Solwaraspora sp. WMMD1047: one gene and its partner. The protein of the gene in region 2 interacts with the protein of the main gene of each other region in a pairwise test. Links are inferred from orthologs where the notes say so. Each region holds a gene or a part of one and is shown on either strand. Other genes may lie near its edges.

Region 1 (15,292 bases), 230 kb from region 2 along the record:
CACCTCGGCGGTGTCGCCGAACGCGTCGGTCACCGAACGGTTCAGCAGCACCTCCACGGCGAAGGTCATCCGCTCGACGCGACTGCCGTCGGTGTGTTGGTGGAACAGGTCGACGGTCTCGCCCCGCATCTGATGTGCGGCCTCCAGCACCGGGTCACCCGCGAGCCCGGCCAGGAACTGGATCGCGTCGAACAGGTTCGACTTCCCCGCCGCGTTCCGCCCGATGATCACGAGAAACGGCGGCACGTCCAACTCGAAGTTCCGGAAGGACTTGAAGCCGTCGATCTCGATGCGGGTGAGCATCCGCGTCTCAGAGCTCCGGTGGGGTGAGGGTGCCAACCGCCGATTCCAGGGCGGCCGCGACGCGGTACATCCGGTCGTCGGCCATCGTCGGGGCCATCACCTGCAAGCCGACCGGCAGCCCCTCGGACAGCCCGCACGGCACCGAGATGCCCGGGCCGCCGTACAGGTTCGACGGGATGGTGTAGAGGTCGGCCAGATACATCTGGTACGGGTCGGCGGTGCGCGCCCCGAACGGGAACGCCACGAACGGCGTGGTCGGCGAGATCAGCACGTCGACCTGCTCGAACGCGGCGGTGAAGTCGCGGGTGATCAGGGTACGCACCTTCTGCGCCTGGCCGTAGTAGGCGTCGTAGTAGCCGGACGAGAGCGCGTAGGTGCCGAGGATGATGCGCCGCTTCACCTCCGGGCCGAAGCCCTGGTCGCGGGTCAGCGACATCACCTCCTCCAGCGACCTGGAGCCGTCGTCGCCAGCCCGCAGCCCGAACCGGACGCCGTCGAAGCGGGCCAGGTTGGACGAGCACTCGCTCGGCGCGATCAGGTAGTACGCCGGCAGCGCGTACTGGAAGTGCGGGCAGGAGACCTCGACCACCTCGGCGCCGAGCTTGGTCAGCGCGTCCACGGCGTCCCGGAAGGCGGCCATCACGCCCGGCTCGGCGCCCTCGCCGGAGAACTCCCGGACCAGGCCCAGCCTGACGCCGGTCAGGTCCCCCTCGGCGCCGGCCCGGGCGGCGGCCACCACGTCCGGCACCGGCTGCGGGATGGAGGTCGAGTCGCGCGGGTCGTGCCCGCCGATCACCGCGTGCAGCAGCGCCGCGTCCAGCACCGTGCGGGCGCACGGGCCGGGGGTGTCCAGTGAGGACGAGAAGGCGACCAGGCCGTACCGGGAGGTGCCGCCGTAAGTGGGCTTGGCGCCGACGGTGCCGGTGACCGCGCCGGGCTGCCGGATCGAGCCGCCGGTGTCGGTGCCGATCGCCAGCGGCGCCTCGTACGCGGCCAGCGACGCCGCGCTGCCGCCGCCGGAGCCGCCCGGGATCCGGCCGGTGTCCCACGGGTTGCGGGTCGGCCCGTAGGCGGAGTATTCGGTGGAGGAGCCCATCGCGAACTCGTCCATGTTGGTCTTGCCGAGCATCACGGTGCCGGCGTCGGCCAGCCGCCGCACGATCGTCGCGTCGTACGGCGGGCGCCACCCTTCGAGGATCTTCGATCCGCAGGTGGTCGGCACCCCGACGGTGGTCAGCACGTCCTTCACCGCGACCGGCACCCCGGCCAGCGGCCCGAGCTGCTCGCCGGCCGCCCGCCGGGCGTCCACTGCGCGGGCCGCCGCAAGGGCGCCGTCGGTGTCGACGTGCAGGAAGGCGTGCACCCGGTCGTCCACGGCCGCGATCCGGTCGAGGTGCGCCTGGGCGACCTCGACGGCCGACGTCTCGCCGGCCGCCACGGCGGCCGCGATCTCGGCGGCGGTCATCCTGGTCAGGTCACTCGCGCTCATCGGCTCAGGCCTCCTCGTCCAGGATCCGCGGTACGCGGAACCGCTGGTCCTCGACGTCCGGGGCGCCGGCGAGCGCCTCCGCCGGGGTCAGCCCGGGCACCACCACGTCGTCGCGCAGCACATTTGTCAGCGGCACCGAGTGTGAGGTGGGCGGGATGTCGGCGGCGGTGACCTCGCCGACCCGCGCGACCGCCTGCAGGATGACGTCGAGCTGACCGGCGAAGGTGGCCAGCTCCTCCTCGGTGACGGCGAGCCGCGACAGTCGCGCCAGGTGCGCGACCTCATCGCGGGAGATGGCGGCCATCGGTGCCCCCTTCGTGCCTAGCGTGCGTTGATCCGGCGAGCCGGTCCGACCCTGGGCGAGTCTATTTGTGAGCCGATTCCCGGCGTCCCCCGCCTCCCCCGGTCACGGCGTACCGACGGTGCCGGTCGACCCGATGGTTCCGGGCGGCCCGGCCGGGCCGGACGCCCCACTGGTCCCGACCGGGCCAGGCGGCCCGGCCGCGCCAGGCGGGTCGGTGGGCAGGTCCGGCGGGTCGGCGGGCTGGTCCGGAGGGCTCGCCGGAACCGGCAGGTCGGCGGGGTGGACGGGTTCGCCCGGTGGCCGGCCGCGGCGGTGCCGGCCGGACGGCTCCCGGGCGGCGCCGGGCCGCAACGGCCGGTACCGGGCCAGCCAGGCGGTCAGGTCCTCGGCCGGCATCGGTCGGGCGTAGAACCAGCCCTGCGCGAACTGGCAGCCGGCGGTGTGCAGCAGCCGCCAGGTGCGCTCGTCCTCCACCCCCTCGGCGACCACCCGCAGCCCGAGCGCGCCGCCCAGCTCGATCACCGACCGGACGATCGCCTCGTCGTCGGGGTCGTCGGCCATTCCGAGCACAAAGGAGCGGTCGACCTTCACCTCGGCCAACGGCAGTCGGCGCAGGTGCTGCATGGACGAGTAGCCGGTGCCGAAGTCGTCGAGGGAGATCCGGACCCCGAGCCGGTCCAGCCGGGACAGGGTGGCCAGCACCCGCCGCGGGTCGGCCATCAGCGCCCCCTCGGTGATCTCCAGCTGCAGCCGGTCCGCGGGCAGCCCGTAGCCGGTGAGCCGCTGCTCGATCTGGTCGACGAGCTCGCCGTGTTGCAGGTCGCGGACGCTGACGTTCACCGAGGCCCGCAGCCGCAGCCCGGCGGCGGACCACTTGGCGAGCTGTTCGAGCACGTCGTCGAGGACCCAGCGGGTGAGCAGCCGCATCACCGAGGACTGCTCGGCGACCCGGATGAACTCCTCCGGGTCGACCATCCCGCGCCGAGGGTGCCGCCACCGCAGGAGCGCCTCGACCCCGACCACCGTGCCGGTGTCGATGGCGATCTGCGGCTGGTAGTACACGCTGATCTCGCCCGCGTCGGCATCGGCGCGCGGGCCGGCGGGATCAGCCGGGTCGGCGGGATCGGCGTATCGGCGCAGCAGGACCCGGCGCAGGTCGGCCAGGAGGCTCAGCCGCTCCGGCGAGTTGCGGTCGGAGTCGGGCGCGTAGAGGGCGACCGTGTCGCCCCGGCTCTTCGCGTCGTACATGGCCACGTCGGCGTGCCGCATCAACATGGAGAAGTCCATCCCGTGCTCGGGGTAGAGCGCGATGCCGATCGAGCCGCCGACGTCCAGCGCCAGTCCGTCGATGGGCACCGGTTCGGCCAGCGCGGCGGCGACCCGGTCGGCCACCGCCCGGGCGTCCCGCACGTCGCGCAGCCGGGTGGCCAGGATCGCGAACTCGTCGCCGCCGAGCCGGGCGACCAGGTCGGCCGGGCGCACCGCCGCGCCGATCCGGTTGCCCACCTCGATCAGCAGCCGGTCCCCGACCTGGTGGCCGAGCGCGTCGTTGACGTGCTTGAACCGGTCGAGGTCGATCAGCAGCAGCGCCAGGAACCGACCGTGCACCCCCTTGGCGGCCTGCTCGGCGTGGAACGGCAGTTCGCGGACCACCGCCGCGACCAGGGCCTTGCGGTTGGCCAGCCCGGTGAGCGGGTCGACCCGGGCCAGCCGTTCCCGCTCCACCGACAGCCAGGCCATCCGGTACACCGCGAAGACCGGCACCACCACCAGCGGCAGGACCGCGGCGCTGACCCGGGAGGCGATCACCAGCAGCGGCGCGAGCAGCAGCAGGGCGGCGGCGAAGAGCAGTTCGGACGACGGGATCCGCCGGACGGCCGACCACCACCGGCCACCGCAGCGGGCCCGGTCGGCCGCGGTGTGCAGGCCGTACCGGACGGTGATCCAGGTCGCGGCGGCGACCGCCGGCACGGCCGCGCCGGCCCAGCCGGCGGGGCTCTCCCGGGGCAGCTCCGCGCCGCCGAACAGGTCCGCCACCCCGAACCCGCCGAGGACGCCGGCGGCGCCGGGCAGGTCACCGGTGGCCAGGGCGGTGACCGCACCGGCGGCGGCCAGCGCGCAGGCGTGCTGGGCGAGGTCGTAGCCGATCCGCCACCAGCGGTGTCGCCGCCAACCGCCGGCGACCAGCACCGCCACCGCCTGCGCGGCCAGCGCCGGGGCGAGGCCCCAGGCCAGCAGGATCGCGAAGGTGGCGCAGATCGAGGGGTGCACGGCCGGGCCGGGCCGGCCGGCGGGCGCCGGGAACGGCCGGGCGTCGGTGGCGACGGCGAGCGCCGCCAACACCCAGAACGCGGCCGGCAACCGGGGCAGCTCGCCGGGGAGGGTGAGCAGCGGCTCCACACAGAGCGCGGCGGCCGCGAGCACGACCGTCCAGAGCAGGCCGAAGTACGCGGGCGCCCGAGAGGGAGGTACGGAGTTGCGCAGCGCCGCGACCTCCATGCGGCCTCCCGGTGCGTCGGGTCGGGGCGGGACCGAGCGTCACGCCGAAGTAACCCATCAAACGCCCTGTGCCGGACGGTGGGTGCGATGACAGCCGCGAATCGGATGAGTCGTGATTAAGTTGAAATACGCGGCATCTGACGCCAACCTCGCCGCCACTCACTGTCCGCTAAGGAGTAATCACTCTTCGCTATCGGCTACGGTGGCCCGGGCTGCCTCTGGACCATCCGCCAGCAGCACCTCGAAGCCCGCCTCGTCGAGCACCGGCACCTTCAGGGTGGCGGCCTTCTCCGCCTTCGAGCCGGGGTTCTCGCCGACCACCACGAAATGCGTCTTCTTCGACACCGAACCGCTGACCTTGCCGCCCAGTTCCTGAATGGCCTCGGCCGCCCGGTCCCGGGAGAAGTTCGCCAGGGTGCCGGTCACCACCACCGTGATCCCCGCCAGCGGTCGCGGGCCGGTGTCGGTGCGCTGCTCGGCCATCCGCACCCCGGCCTCGGTCCACTTGCGCACCACCTCCCGGTGCCAGTCGACCGCGAACCACTCCCGCAGACTGGCCGCGATCGTCGGCCCCACCCCGTCGACGGACGCCAACTCCTCCTCGGTCGCCGCCTCGATCGCGGTGACCGAGCCGAACTCCCGGGCCAACGCCTGGGCGGCGGTCGGCCCGACATGCCGGATGGAGAGTGCGACAAGCACCCGCCACAGCGGCCGCTCGCGGGCCTCGACGAGGTTGTCCAGCAGCTTCACCGCGTTGCTGCCGAGCGTGCCGTCCTTGTTGACGAAGAACGGCACCTCGGCGAGGCGCTCGGCGTCGAGAAAGAACAGGTCACCCTCGTCGCCGATGGCCTGCGAGTCCAGCAGCGCGCCGGCGGCCTTGAAGCCCAGCACCTCGATGTCGAACGCACCCCGGCCGGCCAGGTGGAACACCCGCTCCCGGAGCTGGGCCGGGCAGGTCCGCGCGTTCGGGCAGCGGATGTCGACATCGCCCTCCTTGGCCGGCGCCAGCGCGGTCCCGCAGGCCGGACAGTGGGTCGGCATCTGGAACTCGGACGCGTCCGCCGGCCGCAGGTCGATCACCGGGCCGAGCACCTCGGGGATGACGTCGCCGGCCTTGCGCACCACCACCGTGTCCCCGATCAGCACCCCCTTGCGGGCCACCTCGCGGGCGTTGTGCAGGGTGGCCAGGGCGACCGTCGAGCCGGCCACCCGCACCGGCTCCAGCACCGCGAACGGCGTGACCCGGCCGGTGCGCCCGACGTTGACCTCGATGCCGAGCAGCTTGGTGGTCACCTCCTCGGGCGGGTACTTGACGGCGATCGCCCACCGGGGCGCCCGGCTGGTCGAGCCGAGCCGCCCCTGCAGCGCCACCGGGTCGACCTTCACCACCACCCCGTCGATCTCGTGCTCGACGTCGTGCCGGTGCGCCGCGTAGTAGTCGATGTACTCCTGGATCCCGGCCAGGTCCGACACCACCCGCCAGCGGTCGCTGACCGGCAACCCCCAGGCCCGCAGCGCCGCGTACGCCTCGGACTGGGTCGCGGGCTGGAAACCCTGCCGCGCGCCGATGCCGTGCACCACCAGCCGCAACGGGCGGGAGGCGGTGATCCGCGGGTCCTTCTGGCGCAGGCTGCCGGCGGCGGCGTTGCGCGGGTTGGCGAACGGCGCCTTGCCCTGCTCGACCAGGCTGGCGTTGAGGTCGGCGAAGCCGGCCACCGGGAAGTAGATCTCGCCCCGGACCTCCAGCAGCTCCGGCGGCTCGGGGGCGTCGGCCGCCCCGGCCAGCCGGTCCGGCACGTCCCGGATGCTGCGGACGTTAGGCGTCACGTCCTCCCCGGTGCGCCCGTCGCCCCGGGTCGCGGCGCGGACCAGTCGGCCGCCCCGGTAGGTCAGGTTGATCGCCAGGCCGTCCACCTTCGGCTCGCAGAGGTAGGTCACCGCCGTGCCGGCGTCCCGCTCCACCCGCTCCGCCCAGGCCACCAGCTCGTCGGTGTCGAAGGCGTTGTCCAGCGACATCATCCGCTCGGCGTGCTCCACCGGCGTGAACAGCGTGGAGAAGGTGCCGCCGACCCGCTGGGTCGGCGAGTCCGGGGTACGCAGGGCGGGGAACTGCTCCTCCAGCCCGGTCAACTCACGGAGCATGCCGTCGAACTCGGCGTCGGAGACGATCGGCGAGTCGAGCACGTAGTAGCGGTACTGGTGATCGGTGATCTCCGTGCTCAGGGTGGCGTGCCGGTCCCGCGCCTGCGGCGTCGGCTCCGCCCCGGCAGCGGCCTCCTGCGCCGCGCTGACCTGCTGCGGGATGGCTTCTTCGGACACCTCGACCTCCGTGATCACGTGACTTACGCACCGTACCGGCCGGGCCGGCTGCCGGTCAGTCCCAACCCGCGCCGAGGGTGGCGAGCTGGTCGGCGTACTCGATCCGGTCGGCCCAGGCCGGCGGCCAGGCCGTCATGCCGTCCGCCGCGCCGAGGATCGCCCCGGTCAGGCAGGCGATCGAGTCCGAGTCGCCGCAGGTGGTGGCCGCCCGGCGCAGCGCCGAGACCGGGTCGTCGCGGTGCCGCAGCGCGCAGAGCAGCGCGGTGGCCAGCGACTCCTCCGCGATCCAGCCCTCACCGGTGGCCAGGCACGGGTCGGTGCCGTCGTCCGGCCGGGCCAGCGCGGCGTCGAGCCGGTCCAGCACGGCCAGGCACTCGTCCCAGCCCCGGGCGATGAACCCGGCGGCGTCGTCGACGCCCGGCCGCTGCCACAGGTCACCGAGCCATTCCTCGCGGTAGACCGTGCGCTGCTGCCGGGCGCGGTCGCGCAGCAACCCGGGGAGCGCCGGCAACCCGGCTCCGTCGCGCGCGCACCGCACCGCGTACGCGGTCAGCTCGCTCGCCGCGAGCGCGGTCGGATGGCCGTGGGTCATCCCGGCCTGCAGCTGCGCCACCCCGGCCAGGGTGTCCAGGTCGTAGCCGGGCACCAGGCCGACCGGGGTGACCCGCATGTTGGCCCCGCAGCCCTTCGAGCCGGCCATCGTCGCCTCCTGCCAGCGCACCCCGTTGGCCAACCCTTCGCAGGCCCGCAGGCAGGTCATCCCCGGCGCGCGGTTGTTCTCCGGGCTGGCCGCCCAGGCCACGAACCGGGCCCGCAGCAGCGGCTCCAGCACCTGCGGGGTGGCCGCCGCGGCCTCGCGCAGCGCCCAACCCACCGCCAGACCCATCTGGGTGTCGTCGGTGACCAGCGCCGGATCACCGGTCAGCTCCGCCGGCCCGCCCGGCCCGAACCGCCGCTCGATCTCCGGCACCGACAGGAACTCGGTCTCCTTGCCGAGGGCGTCGCCATAGGCCAGGCCGAACAGCGACCCGGACGCGGCACCGCCACGAGCCGGGTCGGCACCACCCGCGGCCCGGTCAGCACCACGCCGGGCCGGGCCGGCACGGTCGGCACGCCTCGGTGCCTCGGCCGGCCGGGCTTCCGCCACCGTCAGCTCTCCCAGACCAGGCAGAACGGGTGGCCGGTCGGGTCGGCGTAGACCCGGAAGTCGTCCCCCTCGCCGGGCAGCCGGGTCGCCCCGAGCGCCAGCACCTTCGTCTCGGCGGCGTCCACGTCGTCGACCAGCACGTCGAGATGGAACTGCTGCGGGCGCTGCGGGTCCGGCCACTGCGGCTCGCGCAGGTTTGTCGCCTTCTGGAACGCGAACCGGTTCCGCCCGCCGTCGCCCTCGATGGTCGCCCAGCCCTCGTCGTCGCGGACCACCGGCAGGCCGAGCAGCTCGCTGTAGAACCGGGCCAGCGCCCGCGGCTCGGGACAGTCGATGACCACGCTGTGCAATTTTCCGATCATGCCGCCATTCTGCCCGGCGGGTCCGACAGAACCGGCTCAACCGTCCTCGTGCAGCCGACGGGCGGCGTCCCGGCAGGCGGTCAGGACGGCCCGGGCGTAGTCGGGGGTGGCGCCGGCCAGACCGCACGCGGGGGTGAGCACCACCTGCTCGGCCAGCCGGGCGCGCGGGAAGCCGAGCCGGTCCCACAGAACGCGTACCCGATCGGCGACCGCGACCGACCACGGCCCGGCGCCGCCGGGCGGAGCCTGGCCGGTCGACGGGGCCGCGCCGGCCAGCAGCCCCAGCCCCGCGTCGATCGCCTCGCCGAGCGGGTCGAGCCGCTCCACCAGGTCCAGATCGAGCGCCACCGCGACCGCGCCGGCCGAGCGGATCAGCTCCAGCGGCACGTCCGGTGCGCAGCAGTGCACCACCACCGGCACCCCGACCGCCTCCACGACCGCCCGCAACAGGCTCCGCGCGTCCGGCGCCGGCACCGGCCGGTACGCGCCCAACCCGCTGTCGGTGGGAATCCGCCCGGCCAGCACCGCCGGCAACGACGGCTCGTCGAGCTGCAGCAGCACCGTCGCCGCCGGCAGCCGGCGGCGGACCTCGGCGACGTGCCCGCGCAGCCCTTCGGCGAGCGAACCGGTCAGATCCCGCAGCGCGCCCTGATCGCGCAGCAGCCGGCCACCGCCGGGCAGGTCCAGGCCGGCGGCGAGGGTGAACGGGCCGGCCGCCTGGATCTTGAAGGTGCCGGCGTAGCCGTCGGCCTGCTCGGTCATCTGGTCCAGGTCACGGTCCAGCAGGTCGCGGGTGCGGCGCAGGTCCCGACCGGGGCGCGCCACCACCCGCCAGCGGGCCGCGTACAACTCGACCGGCAGCTCCACCAGCAGCCCGGCGCCCCGGCCCAGCAGGTCCGCACCCGGTCCCCGGGCGGGCAGCTCCGGCAGGTGCGGCAGCGCCGGCAGCTCGCCCAGCACGATCCGCTGGGCCTCCGCCACGTCGACGCCGGGCAGCGACCCGATTCCGGTCGCCGCTCCGGCCGGCCAGGGAAACGCCCGCTCGGTCACCCGCAGAGGTTAACCGTTGCCCAGCCGGCGCAGCCGGCCACCGGGACGACTCAGCCGCAGCCGGTACGACTCAGCGGGCGCAGCCGGCCGCCATGGTGACTCAACCGGACGGGGCAGGCTCGGGTCAGGTGATGGTGGCGGAGCCGAGGACGACGTCGCCGGCCGGATCGGTGCGGTAGGCCACGATCGCCTGTCCGGCGGCCACTCCCCGCATCGGCCGGTGCAGGTCGGCCCGGAGCCCGTCGCCGGTCACCCGCACGGTGGCCGGCACCACCTCGCCGTGCGCCCGCAGCTGCACCTGGCAGTCCAGCGGCCCGGCCGGCAGCGGTCCGGAACTCCAGACCGGCCGGCGGGCCGAGACCGTGTCGACCGCCAGCGCCTCGGCCGGGCCGACGGTCACCGTGTTGGTCTTCGGGGTGATCGACAACACGTACCGCGGCCGGCCGTCCGGGGCCGGCACCCCCAGCGCGAGCCCCTTGCGCTGACCGACCGTGTACGCGTACGCGCCGTCGTGCCGGCCGACCACCGCCCCGGTGCGGGCGTCGACCACGTCGCCGGGGGTCTCCCCCAGCCGGTCGGCAAGGAACCTGCGGGTGTCGCCGTCGGCGATGAAGCAGATGTCGTGCGAGTCGGGCTTCTCCGCCACCGCCAGCCCACGGCGGGCCGCCTCCGCCCGCACCTGCGCCTTGGTCGAGTCGCCCAGCGGGAAGACCGACCGGTCGAGCTGCTCGCGGGTCAGCACCGCCAGCACGTACGACTGGTCCTTGGCCACGTCCACGCTGCGCCGCAGCAGGCCGTCCGCGCCGAGCCGGGCGTGGTGACCGGTCACCACCGCGTCGAAGCCGAGCGCCACCGCGCGGTCCAGCACCGCCGCGAACTTGATCTTCTCGTTGCAGCGCAGGCACGGATTGGGGGTACGGCCGGCCGCGTACTCGGCCACGAAGTCGTCGACCACGTCCTCGTGGAACCGGTCGGCCAGGTCCCAGACGTAGAACGGGATACCGATCACATCGGCGGCCCGACGGGCGTCCCGGGAATCCTCCAGGGTGCAGCAGCCGCGCGCCCCGGAGCGGTAGGTCTGCGGATTGCGGGCCAACGCCAGGTGTACGCCGGTCACGTCGTACCCGGCCTCGACGGCGCGCGCGGCGGCGACCGCCGAGTCGACCCCGCCGGACATGGCCGCCAACACCCTCACCGGGACATCCCCTTCACACGTCGAGGGTAGCCGCGCCGGGCGGCAGCGGACCGGGTGCGTCCGGTCAGCCCCGGGCGGATCGGATCGCGCCGGCCCGGCGGGCCCGTTCGACGGCCCCCGGCAGCGCCGCGACCAGCGCGTCCACGTCGGCCGCGGTGGAGCTGTGGCCGAGGGAGAAACGCAGCGACGAGCGGGCCCGGTCGTCGTCGGCGCCCATCGCCAACAGCACATGCGACGGCTGGGCGACCCCGGCCGAGCAGGCCGACCCGGTGGAGCAGGCGATCCCCTGCGCGTCCAGCAGCAGCAGCAGGGCGTCGCCCTCGCAGCCGGGGAAGGAGAAGTGGGCGTTGCCGGGCAGCCGGTCGTCCGGGTCGCCGTTGTAGACCACCTCGGGCACCGCCCGACGGACCCGGTCCACCAGGTCGTCGCGGAGCGCCGCGATCCGGGTCGCGTACTCCTGCTGGGCCTTGACGGCGGTCTCCACGGCGACCGCGAAGGCGACGATGCCGGCGGTGTCCAACGTGCCGGACCGCACGTCGCGCTCCTGGCCGCCGCCGTGCAGCAGCGGCGCGCAGGCCACCTCCCGGGCCAGCAGCAGGGCACCGACGCCGGCCGGTCCGCCGAGTTTGTGGCCGGTCACGGTCAACGCCGCGGCCCCGCTGGCGGCGAAGTCGACCGGCACCTGGCCGACCGCCTGGATGGCGTCGGTGTGCAGCGGTACGCCGTACCCGGCGGCCACCGCGGCCAGCTCCGCGACCGGCTGGATCGTGCCGACCTCGTTGTTGGCCCACATCGCGGTCACCACGGCCACCTCGTCGCCGTGGTCGGCCAGCTCGGAGCGGAGCGCGTCGGCGACCAGCCGGCCGGAGCCGTCGACCGGCAACCAGCTCACCTCGACGCCCTCCTGCCGGGCCAGCCACTCCACCGAGTCGAGCACCGCGTGGTGTTCCACCGCGCTGGCCACCACCCGGCGCCGGACCGGCTCGGCGGCCCGGCGCGCCCACAGGATGCCCTTGACCGCCAGGTTGTCGCTCTCGGTCCCGCCGCCGGTGAAGACCACCTCGGACGGCCGGGCACCGAGCGCGGCGGCGATCCGTTCCCGGGACTCCTCGACCCGCCGGCGGGCCTGCCGGCCGGCGGCGTGCAACGAGGAGGCGTTGCCGACCTCGCGGGCGGTGGCGACGTACGCCTCCAGCGCCTCGTCGAGCATCGGCGTGGTCGCCGCGTGATCCAGGTATGCCATCGCCGTCAAGCCTATCCGCCGGCAAACCGGGCCAGCGGCGGACGCCGCCGCGCTGGCCCGGTCACCGAACCGGCCCAGGCCGGGGGCCGTCGTCACACCGGTACGGCGGTGACGACGATGTTGTCGCGGTAGCGGCGGGTCTCGGCGTCGAACGGACCGCCGCAGGTGATCAAGGTCAGCCGCACCTCGCCGTCGCGGGCGAAGTACCGCTCCAGCGGGATCTTCGTCTTGGCGTACTCCTCCCGGGCCACCACCCGGAACTCGCGCGGGGTGCCGTCGGCGCCGGTGACCGTGAGGCGGTCCCCGTCGGCCAGGTCCCGGAGCCGGAAGAAGGCCCCCCGGCCCTGGCCGGCGCCGTCGACGTGGCCGGCGATCACCACCGAACCGGCGGTGGTCTCCAGGCCCGGCCCGTAGCGGTACCAGCCCACCTGGTCCACGCTGGGCGGCACGTCGAACTCGCCGGTCGCCTCGGTCACCCCGACCGGGTTCACCGACGCGGTCACGTCAAGGTCCGGTATCCGCAGCTCGACCGGGGGCACCCGGTCGTCGCCGGTCGGCAGCTCGCCCCGGGTGACCGGCACCGGGGAGACTCCGGTGCCGGCGCTCGGGCTGGGCTCGGCGAGCCGGCGGGCCTCGTCGGCGCCGACGTCGTCCGGGTTGTCACTGCCGCAGGCCACCAGTCCGGCGACCAGCAGCGCGGCGACGCCGGCGGCCACGGCCGCCAGCGCGCCACGATTGCGTACGGTCACCGGCGGGCCGCCACGGAACGGCTGCCCCGCAACCGGGCCGCGCCGCCGACGACCAGGATCAGGCCCGCGCCGACCAGCAGGTACCACCAGGTCGACAGGCCCTCGTCGGCCAGCCCACCGGTGCCGCTGGGCACCCCGTCCGGCGCCGAGTGCAGGCCGGTGATGGTCTGCGCCACCAGGTCCAGGGTGTCGCCCTCGGCGGAGCCGATGGCGTACACGATGGTCGCGGTGCCCTCCTGCAGGTTGAGGTCGGTCGGGCCGAGTACGACGGTGTCGGTGCCGGCCAGCACCACGTCCGCGGCGACGGTGCCGGCGTCGAGGTCGGCCTTCTCCTCGTTCGGGTTGGTGAGCCCGGAGAAGACCGGGCTGCCGCCGGCCCGCACGTCGACGGCCGGGGCGGCCGCGGTGTGCCGGACGATCAGCCGGGCCTGGCCCGCGGCGGTGTTCGACACGTCGTTGACGAACGGGGTGATCGCCGGTTCCCCGCTGGCGTTGAGGTGGGCCGCGATGCTGATGTTCGCCCCGCCCGGCACCTGGGCGTCCTCGGCGGTCAGGATGGCGCTCTCGATCGGCTCACCGGGGCGGGTGAGCGCCAGGTCGTAGGCGCCCTCCTCCAGGTCGAGCGGCCCGGCGACGTCGCCGGGCTGGAAGTTCTCCAGCGTCCGCTCCCCGTTGACGTAGACGTCCACCGGCTGGCCGGGGATGCCGTGCACGACGGAGACCTTGGACGAGGCCGCGAAGGCGGGGGTCACGGTCATGGCGCTGAGGCCGGCGAAGGCGACCGCCGCCGCCGCGCCTCCCGCGGCGACCCGCTGCAGGTACCTGACTCGCATCTCTTCCTCCCAGTGGAATGGCTGACTGCAACCGCACGGCCCGTGGTGAGAGCCGGCTTGCAAGAGGGGTACGACCTCGACCCGCCGGCCGGATGCAGGTCGGCCACGTCGAGTTGGGTTGCCCACCTCGCGCATCCGGATCGGCGCCCGGCGGCGTAGATCAGGGCAGAAGGGCGGATCGGTGCCGGCGGTGCAGCCGCGGGCCGCGGCGGATTCGGGCGGGGCAGCGGGCGTGACCAGAAGTAGGTGGCGATGGCGGTGGGGGTTACAGTCGGGCATGTCACATGGACGGCGGCGCGCCCGGTGACCGAGGCACGGCATCCACCCGGCCAACTCTCCGACGAGGAACTGGCCAAGCGGTTCGGCGTGGGCGACGAGTCGGCGCTGCGGGATGCCTATGACCGGTACGGCCGGGCCGTCTTCCACCTGGCCGGCAGCACGCTGGCCAACCGGGCGGACGCCGAGGACGTGACCCAGGCCACCTTCGTGGCGGCCTGGCTGGGCCGGGAGACCTTCGACCCGGCGCGGGGCTCGCTGCTCGGCTGGTTGCTCGGCATCGCCCGGCGCAAGGTGGTCGACCGGCTGCGGGTGGTCGCCCGCCAGGACCGGGTGCTCGATTCGGTACGCCAGGAGCCGGAGCCGGCACCGGCGGCGGATCCGGACGCGGTGATCGACCGGCTGGTGATCGCCGACGAGCTGGCCCAGCTCCCCGACGACCAGCGGCGGATGCTGGAACTGGCGTTCTTCGACGATCTGACCCATCAACAGATCGCGGCCGTGACCGGGGTGCCGTTGGGCACGGTGAAGAGTCACATCCGGCGCGGGATGGCGAACCTGAAACGCAGATGGGAGGTGGACGGTGCCGCACCTGGACGACGATCGGCTGGTCTTCCTGGCACTCGGTGAGGCCGCGGCGGAGCCGGCGGAGACCCACCACCTCGACTCCTGTGCGCACTGCCGGGCCGAGTTGGCGAGCCTGCGCCGGGTCACCGAACTCGGCGCCGGCACCCAGCCGCTGCGGGACCTGCCGCCCCCACCCGAGCACGTCTGGCAGGGCATCCTGGCCGAGCTGGCGACCCAGCCCACGGCGGCGGCCCCCACCGCGACGCAGCTCCCCGCGCCGCCGCCGGTGGCCGACCCGTCGGTGTCGCCGCCGGTGGATCTCGCCGAGCGGCGTCGTCGGCGCTGGCCCGGTTGGGCCCGTACGGCGGCCACCGCGGTCGCCGCCGCCGCGATCGGGGTGCTCGGCACGTTGGCCGTGGCCCGTCCGGCCGTCGAGGAGCCGTCGGCTCCGGAGGTGGTGGCCAGCGCACCGTTGGCGGCGTACGGCGACACCCCGCCCGCCGCGAACGGTGCCGCCCGGGTGTTCCGTGACGGCCGGTTGCATCTGCACGTCTCCGGGCTGCCGCAGGTGCCCGGTTACTACGAGGTGTGGTTGATCAACCCGGCCACCATGGAGATGTTCTCGGTGGGGGTGCTCGGCGCCGACCCGGACGCGTTGCTGCCACTGCCGCCGAACGTCGACCTGGCGGCGTACTCGGTGGTCGACGTCTCGGCCGAGGGCTACGACAACGACACCGCCCACTCCGGCGACAGCCTCCTCCGCGGCACCCTCACCTAGTCGGCGCGGCCCCGGGGAACACGAAAGATCCACAGGACATCCCGCACGACTGGGACGCGATTCGCGTGCCGGACGTCCTGTGGATCTTGATGTTTGTGCGGTGTTACTTGCGCTTGCGGATCTCGTCGGCGGCCTGGGGGACGATCTTGAACAGGTCGCCGACCACGCCGAAGTCGGC
Region 2 (15,368 bases):
AGAGCTCCTCGTCGACGGAGCCGCTGGAGAGGACGACCGTCGAGTCGCTACGCAGCCGTCCGTAGAGGTCGTCGCGGAAGTAGCTGTTGAACAGCTCCTTGACCAGTCCGACGGTGGCCCGGGTGGCCAGCACCTCGGCCGGGGTGACAGACCTTCGCCGGCGACTGCTGCGCCACGCGTCGATCAGGTCCTGCCGGACGGGCACGCCCGCCACCGGGCCGACCTGCTCCTCGACCCGGCCCAGATACAGGCGCAGCAGTTCGCGACTGTCGGTCGGGTCGGCGGCGCGTTCGTAGACCTCGAGGAGGCTGGCGTCCGGAGTCGGATCGAGGCGGGTGCTCCGCCGGCTCATCAGCCGCTTGCGCGCGGCGGCGGCCCGGGCGGCGGCGTCGAGATCGGTGATGGGCGGGTAGTCGCAGTCGGGGAAGAGGGCCGGGCGGCTCACGGGCGGGGATCCTGGATGCGCAGCCGCATCAGGTGGCGGGGTCTGGCCGCCGCCCCACCGGGCGCACGCGACCAGGTGCGGCCGTGGAACCAGCGGGTGTTGTCGATCACCATGAGATCGCGTTCGGACCAGTGCGAGCCGTACGACTGCCCGGAGTCGTAGCAGGCCGTCAGCAGGTCGAGCAGGGCGCGCTCGGTGCGCTCCTGGGGGAAGGGCGACTCCCACAGGTACGCCTCGTCGCCGAGGTCCCGGAACGAGAACCGCTCGGTCTCCTGCCAGGGCACCAGAATGGTGGGGGTTCCGTCGACCCGCGCCTCGCGGGTCTCGCGAAGCACCGCCAGGGTCTGGTCGGCGAGCCGACCCAGGACGGCGGAGAAGGGCACCAGCACGGTCTGGGAGCCCGGATCGTCTCCGGGGTCGACGCAGTACAGCGCGATGAACCGGGGCTGCCGCCCGGCCGGTCGCCGGCTCCCCTCGGTGTGCAGCAGCAGCTCACGAGGCTCGAACGGCGCGTGCTCGACGCGGCCGGAGAGGGTCTCCTGACGCAGGTGGAGCACGACACCGTCCTCGACGAACGGCTGGACGGCGGGGTCGTTCTCGACCATGAGCTCGCCGAGACGCCTGCCCAGGTCCACGAAGTCGGCGGGATCGAGGGCCTGCTCGAACCGGACCAGGCCCAGGCCGTACTGCCGAAGCTGGTGTCGCAGCGCGGTCTCCGCCGCGTCGATCGAGGTGGCGTGATGGGGCGCGAGGGCCGGTGCGGCCAGCCGCCCGGACGGGCGCAGAACCGGATCGCGGACCGGATCCAGGACATGATCATCCACAGTAAAGGCGAACAGCACAGACTTCCCCCGATCACTGTCTGCCGTCAGCGTCGGTAGTATGCCTGATGCCGTGGGGGTGTCAAGCGGTCTGTCGGAGACCGCGCAGCCGGCCGCGAGGCGGGGGTAGGTAGTGAGCGGCAAGCGACAGGACGACCTGGTGCTCTACGGTCTGGTCCACCTTCCACCGCTGCCCGGCACGCCGTTCCACAAGGGAGACTCCGTCCGGCAGCTCACCGAGCAGGCGTTCCGCTCGGTGGCGGCGCTGGTCGCCGGAGGCGCCGACGGCGTGCTCCTGCAGACCTCCGACGGCGTCCACCCCGCCGCCGACTCGGCGGACGAGGCGCGGGTGGCCGCCATGGCGCTGCTGACCGGATCGGTCGTGGAGCGGGTACCGGACACCTTCAGCGTCGGTGTGCAGATCATGCGGAACGCCGTCTCGGCCTCGCTCGCGGTCGCCAAGATCGCGGGCGCCAGGTTCATCCGGGCGAGCGCGCTGGTCGGGGTCACCGCGTCCGCGCAGGGCTGGGTGCAGCCGGACGCGTACGCGATCATGACCAACCGCAAGCGACTCGACGCCTGGGACGTCGAGATCCTGGCCGACGTCGAGACGGTCCACTTCAGCTGGTACGGGTCGACCGCCGGCACCGACGAGGTGGCGCGGCGGGCCATCGTGGCCGGTGCCGATGCGGTCTGCGTCGGCGTGCCCGACACCGACCGGACCCGGGCGACGCTGGAGCTCGTCCGGGAGCGGGCCCCGGACATTCCGGTCGTGCTGGCCGGCCACTGCACCGACGAGAATGCGCCCCGCCTGCTACCGCTCGTCGATCGTGCCTTCGTGTCCCGGGCCTTCACGGACCGTTCCTGGTACGGCGAGATGAGCGCGGAGCGGGTCAGGAGCTTCGTCGATCGTGCGCGGAGTCTGCCGCGGAGTCTGCGCCATGGCTGAGTACGACCTGGCGGAGGTTGCCCGGCAACGTCACCTGCTCGCCGACGACGTGCGGACCGTGCTGGCGCAGACGACGCCGGGGTGGGGCGCCGTGCTGGCCGGTCCGCCGCCCCGCAGCGTGCTCGTGGTGGGCAGCGGCGACTCGTGGGCCGCCGGGCACGCGGCGTCGATCGCGCTCGCCGACGCCGGGGTGCTGGTGCGGACCGAGACCCCGACCGCGGTGCTCAGCCGCCGGTCGGCCGAGTTCGCGGACGTCCGGCTCGCGGTGGTCGTCTCGGCGTCCGGGGGGAACGCGGCGGCGGTCGCCGTCGCGCAGCGGCTGCGCCGGCTCGGGCTGCCGGTCGTGGCGGTGACGGGTGACCCGGCGAGTCCGTTGGCGCGGGCCGCCGAACACACCGTCGGGTGGCGGCTGGCCGGGCTGGCACCCTGCCCCGGTGTCCGGACCTACCAGGCCAGCCTGCTGACCCTGATGGCGCTGGTGCCGGGCCTGGCGGCGGACGGCGGGGCCGCGCTCGCCGCCACTGTCGAGCGGTCCTACGGGGCGCACGACGAGCTGGTGCGGGAGCTGCTGCCCGGCATCCTCGACCGGCGGGGGTCGGGCGTCCCGGTGTTCGCGGCGCTGGGCGCGCATCTCGGATCCGCCCGGTACGCGGCGGCGAAGGTGGTCGAGACCGCGGGGATTCCGGCGCGGGCCGAGGACCTGGAGGAGTGGTGGCATGTCGCGCGCTTCGCCGAGCCGCCGGGCAGCCCGCTGATCGTGCTGGACCTCCCCGCCGGCGCCGCCGAGGCGGGCGCCGACCTGGTGGCCCGGGCGCGAGCGGGGGGTGGACGCACGGTCGTGACGCTGACCTCGGCCGGCGCGGCCGGCGTGCCGGAACCGTGGTGGCCGCTGTGGCACCTCGGGTTCGGCGTCGATCTGGGGTACGCCCTGGCGCGGCATCGCGGCGTGCGACCGTTCGCGGCCCGGTGACGGCCGGAGCCGGCGGCCGGGTCTTGCTAATCTGCCGGGGTACCGGTCGCCTCGGGGGAGGAACGAGCACAGTGGCGGATGAAGCGGTCGAGTCGCAGGTTCGCGCGATCCTGTCCGAGGTCTCCCAGGGCCGCGAGGTACCCGACCGCGACGAGCCCCTCACCGACCTCGGCTTCGACTCACTCACCAAGGTGGAGGCGATCGCCCGGATCGAGCAGGGGTTCGGCATCCGGTTCGGCGAGGCCGACATCAGCGGTACGAACTTCAACACCCTCGGGACCATCGTCCAGCTGGTGCAGAGGCGCCTTCCTTGACCGGGCCGGCGGCGCCCGGGCGGCCGCGAAATCTCGGCTCGGCGTTCGCGGCGCGGGCGGCGGCGACACCGGCGGCGCCGTACGTCAGCACGGTCGACGCGGACGGTGAGCTGGCGACCCTGACCTTCGGGCAGGCGTGGCTGGCGGGCCTGGACCTGGCCGCCCGGCTCGCGCACGCCCACGGGGTGCGGCCGGGGGGACTGGTCGCCATCGTCCCCACCAGCGGTCTGGCCAGCGTGCTGACGATGTGGGGAGGCATCCTGGCCGGCGCCGGGGTGCTTATGCTCGACCCGGCCTGGTCGCCGCGGCAGCGCACCGAGATCGCCGCGAGGTACGGCGCCGTGCTGATCGAGGGCGAGGTGTCGCCCGACGGGCCGGCGGTGGTGAGCGGCCCACCCGCGGCGGTCTCCGCCGGGCAGACGGCGCTGGTCTTCAACACGTCCGGTTCGACGGGCATCCCGAAGGCGGTGGCGCTGTCCCACTCGGCGGTGCTCGCGAACGCCCACTCGTTCCGGTCGCACCACGGACTCGATTCCGGCACCAGGATCCTGACGCCGCTCCCGCTGCACCACTCGAACGCCGTCAACACCTGCCTGATCAGCCCGCTGGTGTCGGGTGGGCACTCGGTGCTCGTCCCGCCGTCGTCCCTGCTCGACCTGCCGCGGTGGATCGCCCGGGTGGAGCCGACCATCATCAGCGCGGTGCCGAGCGTCCTCGACGCGCTGCTCACGATCTGGCGTGGCGGTGCGCTGCCGGCATCGGTGCGCTACGCCCTGTCGGCGGCGGCGCCGCTGTCCCGGGCCACCGCCGAGGGCCTGTTCGACCGGCTGGACCTGCGGGTGGTGCAGGCGTACGGGCTGAGCGAGACGGTCAACTTCAGCACCACCATGCCGGTCGGGCTGGAGCCGGGGCGGTACCGCGCCCTGATGCTCGACCTGCCGGTCCCCAGTGTCGGCCTCGCCATCCCCGACGTCACGCTGACGGTCTGTGACCCGGACGGATCGCCCGTCGCGCCAGGGCAGGTGGGCGAGGTGCGGATCTCCGGCCCGGCCCTGATGTCGGGGTACCTCGACAGCCCGGAAGCGACGGCGGCCGTGCTTCGCGACGGTGTCTTCCGGACCGGGGATCTGGGCTACCTGCGGGACGAGCCCGGCGTCGGGGCGCTGCTGTATCTGACCGGGCGGCTCAAGAACGTGGCGAAGGTGCGCGGCGAGCAGGTCTCCTGTGAAGAGGTGGAACACATCCTCCGGACCATGCCGGAGGTGGCCGACGCGGGCTGTGTCATCGTTCCGGACGCCCGGGACGGCGAACGGCTGGTCGCCGGGGTGGTGTTCCGGGGCGACGGCGGTGCCGAGGCGGTCGCCGCCCAGCTGCGGGCCGGGTGGCCGGAGCGGATGATGCCCCGCCGGATCGTCACGGTGGACGCCGTGCCGCGCACCAGCACCGGAAAGCTGCGCCGCGACGAACTCCGCGCCGTCATCGACGGGTCCTGAGTGCACCCGCACCGGCCGGGGCGCGGCGGTGCGGCTCGGGGGTTACAGGGCTCGGCTGAGCAGGATCGCGCTGGTCGGCGGCCGCCCGATCTCGGGTCCGTAGCGGTGGAAGCCGAGCGCGTGGAGAACCCGCACCGCACCCTCGTCGCGCGGATTCGTCTCGCAGCGCATAGCGGTGCCGCCGTCGGACTGCGCGATCTCGAGCGCCTTCCTGATGGTGCGCATGGAGAGCAGGCTGCCCGTGCCGTGCCGGTCCGGCGCGACGGCGAGCCGGCGCATGTAGCGGGGGGAGTCGGTGGCGGGAAAGTGCGCGAGCAGGGCGGCGTCACCGCTCCACTCGGTCGACACGGTGATCATGGCGACGTCCTGGTCGTCCTCCCGGAGGACCCAGACCCAGCCGGCCGCGACGGCCCGCTCGGTGCTGCGCATCGACCGTTTCGGCGGGTCCGTCGAGTCGCCGGCGCTCGCGCGGTCGGACGCCTCCAGCAGCCGGTGCACGCGGGTCGGGTCGGACGCCTGGTACCACTGGCCCATGGGCGGAGTCTAGGAGCCGCTCGCGCCGGCACACCGGCCGGCCTCGCGGCGGGCGGGTCCGGTACCGTCCCGGTGGCATCCGTTGGGGGAGGACATCGATCGTGAGCGCCTATCCGGTCCGAGTGGGCGTCCATTCCGGACAACAGTACGCCACGTTCGGCGCGATCCAGTCCCTCTGGGAGACCGTCGAGGACGCGGGCTTGGACTGGGTGTCGCTCTTCGACCACTACCGGCCGGTCCTGGGCGACGTGGACGACCCCTGCCTGGACGGCCTGACCACGCTGGCCGCGCTGGCCGCCCACACGCGCCGGGTCCGGTGCGCCCTCATGGTGGCGGCGCCGGCCTGGCGGCACCCCGCGCTGCTCGCGTACTCCATCGCCACCATCGACCAGATCTCGAACGGACGCGCCGAGCTGGGCCTCGGTGCCGGCGGCGGGGACCGCGGCTACCAGCAGTTCGGCATCGACCGGCCGCCCGCCGGTGAGCGGCACGACATTCTCGACGAGTACTGCGCGGTGGTGACCGGCCTGCTGCGTGAGCCGTCGTTCTCCTTTTCCGGACGCTATTACCGGCTGCGGGACGCGCACGTGAGCCCCCGGCCGGCGCGGCCCGTGCCCCTGACCATCGGCGCCACCGGCGAGCGCCGGGGGCTGCGCGCGGTGGCCCGGTGGGCGGACACCTGGAACACCATCGTGCTCCCGGAACCGGTCTATGCTCGCAAGCGCGACGTGCTTGACCGTTGGTGCGTCGCGCGGGAGCGTGATCCGGCCGCGATCCGTCGCTCGATGACGTTCCGCACGGTGCTCTCGTCGGCACCGTCGCGGACCCGGACGCGTCGGGACGCCTACCGCGCGGCTCTCGGCCCGGAGCACCCTGACCTGGCCGAGCAGCTTGACGCGGACAGCCCTGCGCACCTGCTCGACGTGCTCGGACGCTACCGGGCGCTCGGCGTCACCGACTTCCTCCTCGCCCTGCGCCCCCCGCTGGACCTGGAGACGTTGGAGGTCTTCGCCACCGAGGTCGTCCCCGCCCTGCGGGCTCAGCCGGCGGTGCGGAACTCGTAGCCGACCCGGTGCCGGTAGGTCCCACCCGGGTCGAGGCGGGCGGACGGGAAGTCCGGCCGGTTCGGTGCGTCCGGCCAGGCGCTGGTCTGCAGACACAACCCGGCCCGCCGGCGCCCGGGATAGCCGTCGGCCGAATACACCCCCAGGCCGGACTGATCCGTGAACACCCGCATCGACCGTCCGCTCGCCTCGTCGGCCAGCTCAGCGGCCCAGTCCGGGCCGTCGAGCACGAAGAAGTTGTCGATCCGCTGGCCGGCGATCGGCCGTGGCCGGCGGAAGTCGAGCGGCGAGCCGGTGATGTCCCGTGGTGGGCCGGCCACCGGGATGGCCTCGTCGTCGAACATGACCGACCGGGACGAGTTGAGCCGCAGCACCTGCCGGTCGATGGTGCCGCCCGCGGCGAGGTTCCAGAACGCGTGGTTGGTGAAGCCGACGACGGTGCTGGCCGTGGTGGTTGCCCCGAAGTCGATCGTCAACCGGCGCTCGGGGCTCAGCCGGTAGACCGTCCAGCCGGTGAGCTCGCCGGGGTAGCCCTGGTCGCCGTCCGGGCTGATCAGCCGCATCCGGACGACCAGGTCGTCGCCGTCGCGGCCGGCTTCGGCCGTCCAGACCCGGCGGTCGAAACCGTCGGGGCCGCCGTGCAGATGATGCCGGCCGTCGTTGCGGTCCAACTGGTGGGTGACCCCGTCGAGCGTGAGTCGCCCGTCGGCGACGCACCGGCAGTATCTGCCCATGGTGCAGCCGAGGTAGGCGTTCAGCGCGCGGTCCTCGTACTGTGCCAGCTCCCCGAGGCGCAGGACGACGTTCCCCGGCACCCCGGCGCGGTCGGGCACGAGAACCTCGACGAGCGTTGCTCCGTACGTCCAGACGGTGATGCCGAATCCGTCGTCGGTGGCGAGCGTGTACGCCTCGACCGCCGTGGCGGGTTGCCAACGGGAACCCGCCGTCCGGCCGATCGTCTCCCGGCGCAGCCTCATCAGCGAGCCTCGGTCAACCGCCGGTGTCCTCAGTCCTTGTCGGGCACGATGTTGACGAGCCGGGGAGCCCGCACAATGATCTTGCGAATCCCGGCGCCGTTCAACGCCCGCTCGACCGCCGGTGAGGCGAGGGCGAGTTCGCGGAGCGTCTCCTCGGTGGCGTCCACCGCCACGTCGAACCGGTCCCGCAACTTGCCCGCCACCTGGACGATGCAGGTCACGGTCTCTTCCACCAGCAGATCCGGGTCAACCGTCGGCCAGCCGGACTCGGACACCGAGGCGGGGTGGCCGAGCAGTTGCCAACCCTCCTCGGCGGTGAAGGGCGCGATCACCGAGACGATGCGGACCAGCGCCTCGGCGCCCTCCCGGACCGCCGGGTCGGCCGCGCCGGCCCCCGAGTCGATCGCCTTGCGCAGCAGCGACGTCAACTCCATCATGCGGGCCACCGCGACGTTCAGCCGCTTCTCCGTCATGAGCTTGGTGGTCTCGTCGACCAGGCGGTGCACCTGCTTGCGCAGTGCCGGGTCGCCCTTGGCGACGTCCGCGCCGATGGTGCCTGGATCGACGTCGCCGGCCAGCCGGGCGACCCGGGCCAGCCACTTCATCGAGCCCGAGGGCGACACGTCCGCCCAGTCGATGTCGTCCTCCGGCGGCCCGGCGAAGATCATTGTGGTACGCACCGCGTCGGGGCCGTACAGGGCGAGCTGTTCCTGCAGGTTCACCAGGTTGCCCAGGGTCTTGCTCATGGACCGGCCACCCATCAGCACCTGGCCCTGATTGGTGAGCCGGCGGAAGGGCTCCGTGAACGGCAGGTGGCCCATGTCGTGCAGCGCCTTGGTGAAGAAGCGGGCGTACATGAGGTGGCCCGTCGCGTGTTCCTTGCCGCCGATGTACTCGTCCACCGGAAGCCAGCGCGCGATCCCGGCCGGGTCGAACGGGCCGTCGGCGTAGTGCGGGTTGGGGTAGCGCAGGAAGTACCAGGACGAGTCGACGAAGGTGTCCATGGTGTCGGTGTCCCGCTGGGCGTCACCGCCGCAGCGCGGGCACGGCACGTTCAGCCACTCGGTGGCGGTGGCCAGCGGAGGCTCCCCGTTCGTCGGCCGCAGTGTGTAGCCCGACTCCGGGAGCAGCACCGGCAGCTCCTCGTCGGGCACCGGCACCTCGCCGCAGGACGGGCAGTGCACGACGGGGATGGGGGTGCCCCAATACCGCTGGCGGGAGAGCAGCCAGTCGCGGAGCCGGAAGGTGACCGCCTCCTCGCCCTTGCCGTCGGCGGACAGATCGGCGGTGATGGCCTGGATCGCCTCGGCTTTGGCCAGTCCGCTGTAACGGCCGGACGCCATGAGCACGCCGTCGCCGCTGGTCGCCACCCCGGTCTTCGCCGGGTCGTCCTCGCCGGTGTCGACCACGGCACGGATCGGCAGGTCGTGTGCCTTGGCGAAGTCCAGATCGCGTTGGTCGTGCGCCGGCACGGCCATGATCGCGCCGGTGCCGTACTCGGCCAGGACGTAGTCGGCCGCGTACACCGGCAGCCGCTCGCCGTTGACCGGGTTGATGACGTGGCGGCCCAGGAAGACCCCGGTCTTCGGCCGCTCCGTCGACAGTCGGTCGATCTCGGAGGTAGCCGCCACCGCGCTGCGGTACTCCTCGAAGCTGGCCCGGTGCTCGTCGGTGACCAGCCGCTCCGCCAGCGCCGCGTCCGCCGCCACCACGAAGAACGTCGCTCCGAAGAGGGTGTCCGGTCGGGTGGTGAAGACCCGGACCGCCTCGTCGAGGCCCTCGACGGAGAAGTCGACGTACGCCCCGGTGGAGCGGCCGATCCAGTTGCGCTGCATCGCGAGAACGTCGTCCGGCCAGTTGCCCTCGAGCTTGTCCATGTCGTCGAGCAGGCGCTGCGCGTAGGCGGTGACCCGGAAGAACCACTGGGTCAGGTTGCGTCGCACCACCTCGGTGCCGCACCGCTCGCAGCGACCCTGCAGCACCTGCTCGTTGGCGAGGACCGTCTGGTCCTTCGGGCACCAGTTGACCGGTGCGGCCTTGCGGTAGGCGAGCCCCTTCTCCAGGAACCGCAGGAAGATCCACTGGTTCCACCGGTAGTACTCGGGGTCCGAGGTGTGCAGGCGGGTGCGCCAGTCGAAGGAGATCCCCAGCCGCCGGAACGACTCGGCCTGGGTCGCGATGTTCGCGTACGTCCAGTCGCGCGGATCGAGATCGCGCTTGAGGGCGGCGTTCTCGGCGGGCAGGCCGAACGAGTCCCAGCCGATCGGATTCAGCACATTGTCGCCGCGCATTCGCGCGAAACGCGCGATGGCGTCCGAGATCGGATACACCTCGCCGTGACCCATGTGCAGGTCGCCGGAGGGATAGGGAAACATGGAGACGACATAGGTGCGCGGCTGCTCGGAGTCGATCTCCTCGGTCAGGCCGCGCGCCTCGTACGTTTGACGCTCCTGCCAGATGCGCATCCACTTCTCGGTCAGCGCATGCGGGCGGTACGTTTCCTGCTTGTCCATGTTTCGCCTCATCGGCCGCTGTTTGACAATGTGCGGATCCCGCAGCGATCTTGCGGGCCGCCGTTCAGGATACCCGTGTGACCGCGCGGGGATGGGACGCGGCCCCGGCCTCGGCGGCGCCGGTGGAGCGGCCCGGCCGATCGCGACTATTGCGACAAACCGCCCACTCGGCGGCGTGCTCGCCGCCTTGCCCGGCGACTCGGCCCTCGCGTAGGGTCTGCGGCCGGACGCCGACCGACCACAGAGGTATCCCAGATGACCAACGCGGGGCCAGTCGGCGACCGTCGACGCCGGGACCCGTCCGCCGCCGAGGCCCGCTGGGCGCGGGAATGGCAGACAGCGGGCCTGTTCACCGCCGACCCGCACAGCGAACGTCCCCGGTTCGCCATGGTGCTGCCGCCACCGAGCCTGAACGCCGTCCTGCACCTGGGCCACGCCCTGCAGATCTCCGTACAGGACGTACTCGCGCGCTATCGCCGGATGGCGGGTTACGAGGTCCTGTGGCTGCCGGGCACCGACCACGCCGCGATCAGCACCCAACGGGCGATCGAGCAGGACCTGCAGCGCCAGGGCCGCTCGCGCGAGCAGATCGGCCGTGCGGCATTCCGGGTCGTCAGTGAGCAGTGGTTCGACAGCATGGCCGGCCGGATTCTCGACCAGGCGGTCGCCATCGGGGCCTCCGTCGACCTGACCCGCCAGCGGTTCACGATGGACGCCGCCTACCAGGCGGCGGTGCGCCGGGCGTTCGTCCAGCTCTGGGAGAAGGGCTTCATCTTCCGCGCCCCGCGTGTGATCAACTACTGCCCCTCCTGCCGGGCGGTGCTCTCGGACATGGAGGTCGCACCGGGCCCGGCGCGGGCGACCGGGTTCCGGCTGCGCCTCGAGGTGGCCGGTGACCGGCCGCCGGTGCCCACCACCGCCATCCTTCGGCGCCCCGAACACCTGCTGGCGGTTACCGCGGTGGGGGTCGGCCCCGATCACCCGGCGTTCGCCGAGCTGGTCGGCGGCCAGGTCGAGCTGCCGGTGAGCGGGCGCACCGTGCCGGTGGTGGCGTATCCGCCGGCCGGCGCGGAACCGGTCCTGCTGGTGCCCGCCCACGACGCCGACCACCTCGACTTCGCCCGGGACGGCCGGATCGAGGTCCGGACGGTGGTCAGGCCCGACCGGCTGGTGCACTGCCCGGACCTGCCGGCGTTCCACGGCCGGCCGGTCACGGTGGTGGCCGAGGAACTGGCGAAGCGGTTGACCGACGCGGGCGCGATCGGCGATCACCCCGTGCCGGCCAGGGCCGCCGGCGAGTGCGACCGGTGTGGCGAGACAGTGGACCAGTTCGCGATCGATCAGTGGTTCGTCCGGATGGCGGAGCTCTGCAAGCCCGCGTTGGCCGCGGCGGCGGACGGGCTGCCCCGGTGGCGCACCGACGGACACGAGCAGCGCTATCTCGACTGGCTCACCGAACAGCGGGACTGGTGTATCAGTCGGCAACTGTGGCTGGGCCATCGCATCCCGGTCTACACGTGCGACCAGGATCATGTGTTCGCCACCGTGGCCGAGCCGGAGCGTTGCCCCCGGTGCGGAAGCGACCGGCTCGGCCAGGACCCCGACGTGCTGGACACCTGGTTCTCCTCCGCGTTGTGGCCGTTCGCCACGCTCGGCTGGCCGGACGAGACACCGGAGTTGCGTGCCTTCTTCCCACTCGACGCGTGGATCTTCTCCCGCGAGGTGATCGGCCTGGCCCTGGTGCGTACCGTCGCGGTGTCGTTGGAGCTGACCGGTCGGGTGCCGTTCCGGAACATCGTCATCAGCGGCCTCGTCCAGTCGGTCGACGGGGTCAAGATGAGTACCGCCAAAGGGAATTCCGTCGCGCCCGAATACGTAATCGGCCGGTACGGTGCCGACGCCCTGCGGGCATGGGCGGCCGAGGTGGCGCTGACCGGCCAGGACGTACGCTTCGACGAGGCGCGGATCCGCCGCTTCCATCGCCTGGTGAAAACCCTCACCGAACGCTGCGCGGCGGTGTTCGAGCGCCGCTGCCCCGAGCGGCGGGAATTGTCGCTTGTCGATCGCTGGATGCTGATCCGGCTCGACGAGGTGACGCGGACCGTCACCGGGGCGATGGAAGCCTACGACTTCCGCCTCGCCATCCGGCAACTGGACGAGTTCGTCTCCAACGATCTGAACGGGTTCTACCTGCTGCCGTCGGCGTCGGGCACCGTACCGGCGGCGTCGGCGCGGATCGCCCGGGACGTCGTCGGCCGGCTACTTCGGCTGCTGCATCCGTTCCTGCCGTTTGCCACCGAGGAGCTGTGGGAGCGGCTGGGGGACGAGCCGGGGCTGCTCGCCGGCGCGAGTTGGCCGGTGCCGTCCGGCGCCGGGCCGGACCCGGAAGCCGGCCGGCAGGTGGCGGCCGTCCGGTCGGTGCTCAAGGAACTGCGCCGCCTGCGCACCGACTTCGGCGTCGCTCCCGGCGACGGCGGTGACCTGCATCTCGGCGGCTTCCTGACCGGCGAGCCGGCCGAGCTGCTGGCCGAGCTCGCCGGCGTGCGACTCGTGCCGGAACCGGCGCCGGGCGCGGTGGCGCTCGCCGGCAGCCCGGTCTCCGTCCGGTTCGACGCGGCCGGGGTGGCCGCCGACACCCGGCGCTCCGAACGGCACCGGCTCCGCAAACAGCGGCACCGGCTGCGCGCCAGGATGGCCGACGAGGCGTTCCTGGCGAAGGCGCCAGCGGAGGTGGTCTCCCGGCTGCGGAAGGAACTCGCGGAGATCGAGGCCGCACTGGACCGCATCGACGAGAACCCGACCGGTGGGCACTAGCCTCGATGGGCACCAGCCCCGAGCCGACCGCCGCCGACCGGACCGCAGCCGGGGTCGGCGGCGGCGGCCGGACGGGTCGGGGAGAATGGCCGGGTGAGCGCTCCCCGGGACATCGTGCTGCTCGGCTCCACCGGCTCCATCGGCACCCAGGCCATCGACATCGTCCGCCGCAACCCGGACCGGTTCCGGGTGGTGGCGCTCGGCGCCGGCGGCGGCAACGTGGCCGAGCTGGCCGGGCAGGCGCTTGAGCTGGGGGTGGAGGCGGTCGGGGTCGCGAAGGCGTCGGCCGCGCAGGACCTGCAGCTCGCCTTCTACGCGGAGGCGGCGAAGCGGGGGTACCCGACCGGCGGGTTCCGGATTCCCAAGATCCTCGCCGGGCCGACGGCAATGGCCGAGCTGGCCGAATGGCCGTGCGACGTCGTACTCAACGGGGTGGTCGGCTCGCTCGGGCTGCCGCCGACGCTGGCGGCGCTGCGCGCCGGACGTACCCTCGCCCTGGCCAACAAGGAGTCGCTGGTGGCCGGCGGCCCCCTGGTCAAGGCCGCGATGACGCGGCCGGGGCAGATCGTGCCGGTGGACTCCGAACACTCGGCGCTGGCCCAGTGCCTGCGGGCCGGCTCCCGGCCGGAGGTGCGGCGGCTGGTGCTGACCGCCAGCGGTGGCCCGTTCCGGGGCCGGCGGCGGGCGGAGTTGACCGCCGTCACACCGGAGCAGGCCCTGGCCCACCCGACCTGGAAGATGGGCCCGGTCGTCACGATCAACTCGGCGACCCTGGTGAACAAGGCACTGGAAGTGATCGAGGCGCACGAGTTGTTCGCCGTGCCGTATCCCGACATCGAGGTGATGGTCCACCCACAGTCGGTGATCCACTCGATGGTGGAGTTCGTGGACGGGTCGACGATCGCCCAGGCCAGCCCGCCGGACATGCGGCTGCCGATCGCCCTGGCACTGGGCTGGCCGGACCGGGTGCCGCAGGCCGCGACCGGGGTGGACTGGACCGCCGGCCACGACTGGGAGTTCCGGCCGTTGGACGACGCGGCGTTCCCCGCGGTCCGGCTGGCCAAGCAGGCCGGGGCGGCCGGGCGCTGCCGGCCGGCGATCTACAACGCGGCCAACGAGGAGTGCGTGGCCGCCTTCGTGGCGGGTCGGCTACCGTTCCTCGGCATCGTCGACACGCTGGAGCGGGTCCTGGAGGCGGCGCCGGACTTCGACGAACCGGGTACGGTCGAAGATGTGCTGGCGGCCGAATCCTGGGCACGCGGGCACGCGCGGGAGATCATCGGAGCGTCGCAGTCGGCGCCGGTGGAAGGGGCTTGATGCTTTATCTGCTCGGGGTGGTCGCGTTCGCCCTGGCGATCCTCATCTCGGTGAGCCTGCACGAGGCCGGTCACATGCTGACCGCCAAGCGGTTCGGGATGAAGGTCACCCGCTACTTCGTCGGCTTCGGCCCGACGATCTGGTCCTTCAAGCGCGGCGAGACCGAGTACGGTCTCAAGGCGATCCCGTTGGGCGGTTTCTGCAAGATCGTCGGGATGACGCCGCAGGACGACGACGTCGACCCGGCGGACGAGCCGCGGGCGATGTGGCGCTTCCCGCTCTGGAAGCGGACCGTGGTGATGGGTGCCGGCTCGGCCGCGCACTTCATGCTCGCCGTCGTCGCGCTCTGGTTCGGCGCGGTCTTCGTCGGGCTGCCCAACCCGGACTTCCCGGCCTCCGAGGAGCAGGCCCGCCAGGAGCCGGCGGTGATCAGCGTCGGCGAGTGCGTGGTGGTGGAGAACGTCGCCCGCGCCTGCGCCCCGGGCGACCCGGTCAGCCCGGCCATCGCCGCCCAGCTGCGCGACGGGGACCGGATCACGGCGATCGACGGCACGCCCGTCAACACCTGGGGCGACATGCTGGAGGTGGTGCGCGCCACCCCGCCGAAGACAGCGGAGATCGCGTACGTCCGCGACGGCGTCGCCGACACCACGACGGTCGAGCTGGCCGCCGTGAAGCGCCCGCCGCTGGGCCAGACCGACGGCGCCGTGGAGACCGTCTCGGCGATCGGCGTCGGCCTGAACATCCAGAAGCCGGCCATGGTCACCTACGGGCCGATCGACGCGCTCGGCGCCACCGTCGACTACACCGGCAACATGGCGGTCGGCACCTTCGAGGCGATGCAGCGCATCCCGGAGAAGATCCCCGCCCTGTTCGCGGCGATCAGCGGCGCCGAACGCGACATGGACACCCCGATCAGCGTGGTCGGCGCCAGCCGGCTCGGCGGCGAGGCCGTCCAGCACGGGCTCTGGGAGTTCTTTCTGCTGCTGTTCATCTCGCTGAACTTCTTCGTCGGGGTGTTCAACCTGCTGCCGCTGCTGCCGATGGATGGCGGCCACATCGCGATAGCCTGGTTCGAACGCGCCCGGTCGTGGCTCTTCGCCCGGCTCGGCAAGCCCGACCCCGGCCGCGTCGACTACTTCAAACTGATGCCGCTC

The links.
Region 1: the proteins of leuS (region 2) and ligA interact in binary tests that used the Escherichia coli proteins (3 or more experiments, as listed by UniProt). The link is inferred for Solwaraspora sp. WMMD1047 from one-to-one orthologs.

What each region holds. Positions count from the first base shown.
Region 1 is NZ_JARUBL010000001.1:1,887,898-1,903,189, reverse strand. Bases 4,346-7,314 are described here. They hold ligA (NAD-dependent DNA ligase LigA), read right to left. Parts: upstream 6,915-7,314; coding sequence 4,776-6,914; downstream 4,346-4,775. Other genes in these bases: O7627_RS08750 (ADP-ribosylglycohydrolase family protein), read right to left, coding at 6,970-7,314; O7627_RS08760 (EAL domain-containing protein), read right to left, coding at 4,346-4,595. Outside these bases: O7627_RS08775 (AAA family ATPase), read right to left, coding at 1-303; Asp-tRNA(Asn)/Glu-tRNA(Gln) amidotransferase subunit GatA, read right to left, coding at 311-1,792; Asp-tRNA(Asn)/Glu-tRNA(Gln) amidotransferase subunit GatC, read right to left, coding at 1,797-2,096; more of O7627_RS08760, read right to left, coding at 2,199-4,345; more of O7627_RS08750, read right to left, coding at 7,315-7,938; O7627_RS08745 (VOC family protein), read right to left, coding at 8,064-8,423; O7627_RS08740 (methionine synthase), read right to left, coding at 8,460-9,473; tRNA 2-thiouridine(34) synthase MnmA, read right to left, coding at 9,598-10,668; O7627_RS08730 (cysteine desulfurase family protein), read right to left, coding at 10,733-11,911; O7627_RS08725 (class F sortase), read right to left, coding at 12,004-12,660; O7627_RS08720 (DUF4397 domain-containing protein), read right to left, coding at 12,657-13,493; O7627_RS08715 (sigma-70 family RNA polymerase sigma factor), read left to right, coding at 13,797-14,399; O7627_RS08710 (anti-sigma factor), read left to right, coding at 14,353-15,114; O7627_RS08705 (electron transfer flavoprotein subunit alpha/FixB family protein), read right to left, coding at 15,218-15,292. UniProt on the Escherichia coli protein: DNA ligase that catalyzes the formation of phosphodiester linkages between 5'-phosphoryl and 3'-hydroxyl groups in double-stranded DNA using NAD as a coenzyme and as the energy source for the reaction.
Region 2 is NZ_JARUBL010000001.1:2,114,232-2,129,599, forward strand. What follows is about bases 7,339-10,383. They hold leuS (leucine--tRNA ligase), read right to left. Parts: upstream 10,081-10,383; coding sequence 7,597-10,080; downstream 7,339-7,596. Other genes in these bases: O7627_RS09815 (aldose epimerase family protein), read right to left, coding at 7,339-7,567; O7627_RS09825 (class I tRNA ligase family protein), read left to right, coding at 10,336-10,383. Also shown: O7627_RS09775 (pyridoxal phosphate-dependent aminotransferase), read right to left, coding at 1-445; O7627_RS09780 (TauD/TfdA family dioxygenase), read right to left, coding at 442-1,269; O7627_RS09785 (BtpA/SgcQ family protein), read left to right, coding at 1,400-2,215; O7627_RS09790 (SIS domain-containing protein), read left to right, coding at 2,208-3,185; O7627_RS09795 (acyl carrier protein), read left to right, coding at 3,257-3,499; O7627_RS09800 (class I adenylate-forming enzyme family protein), read left to right, coding at 3,496-4,992; O7627_RS09805 (GNAT family N-acetyltransferase), read right to left, coding at 5,035-5,526; O7627_RS09810 (LLM class flavin-dependent oxidoreductase), read left to right, coding at 5,628-6,590; more of O7627_RS09815, read right to left, coding at 6,566-7,338; more of O7627_RS09825, read left to right, coding at 10,384-12,894; dxr (1-deoxy-D-xylulose-5-phosphate reductoisomerase), read left to right, coding at 12,988-14,211; O7627_RS09835 (M50 family metallopeptidase), read left to right, coding at 14,211-15,368.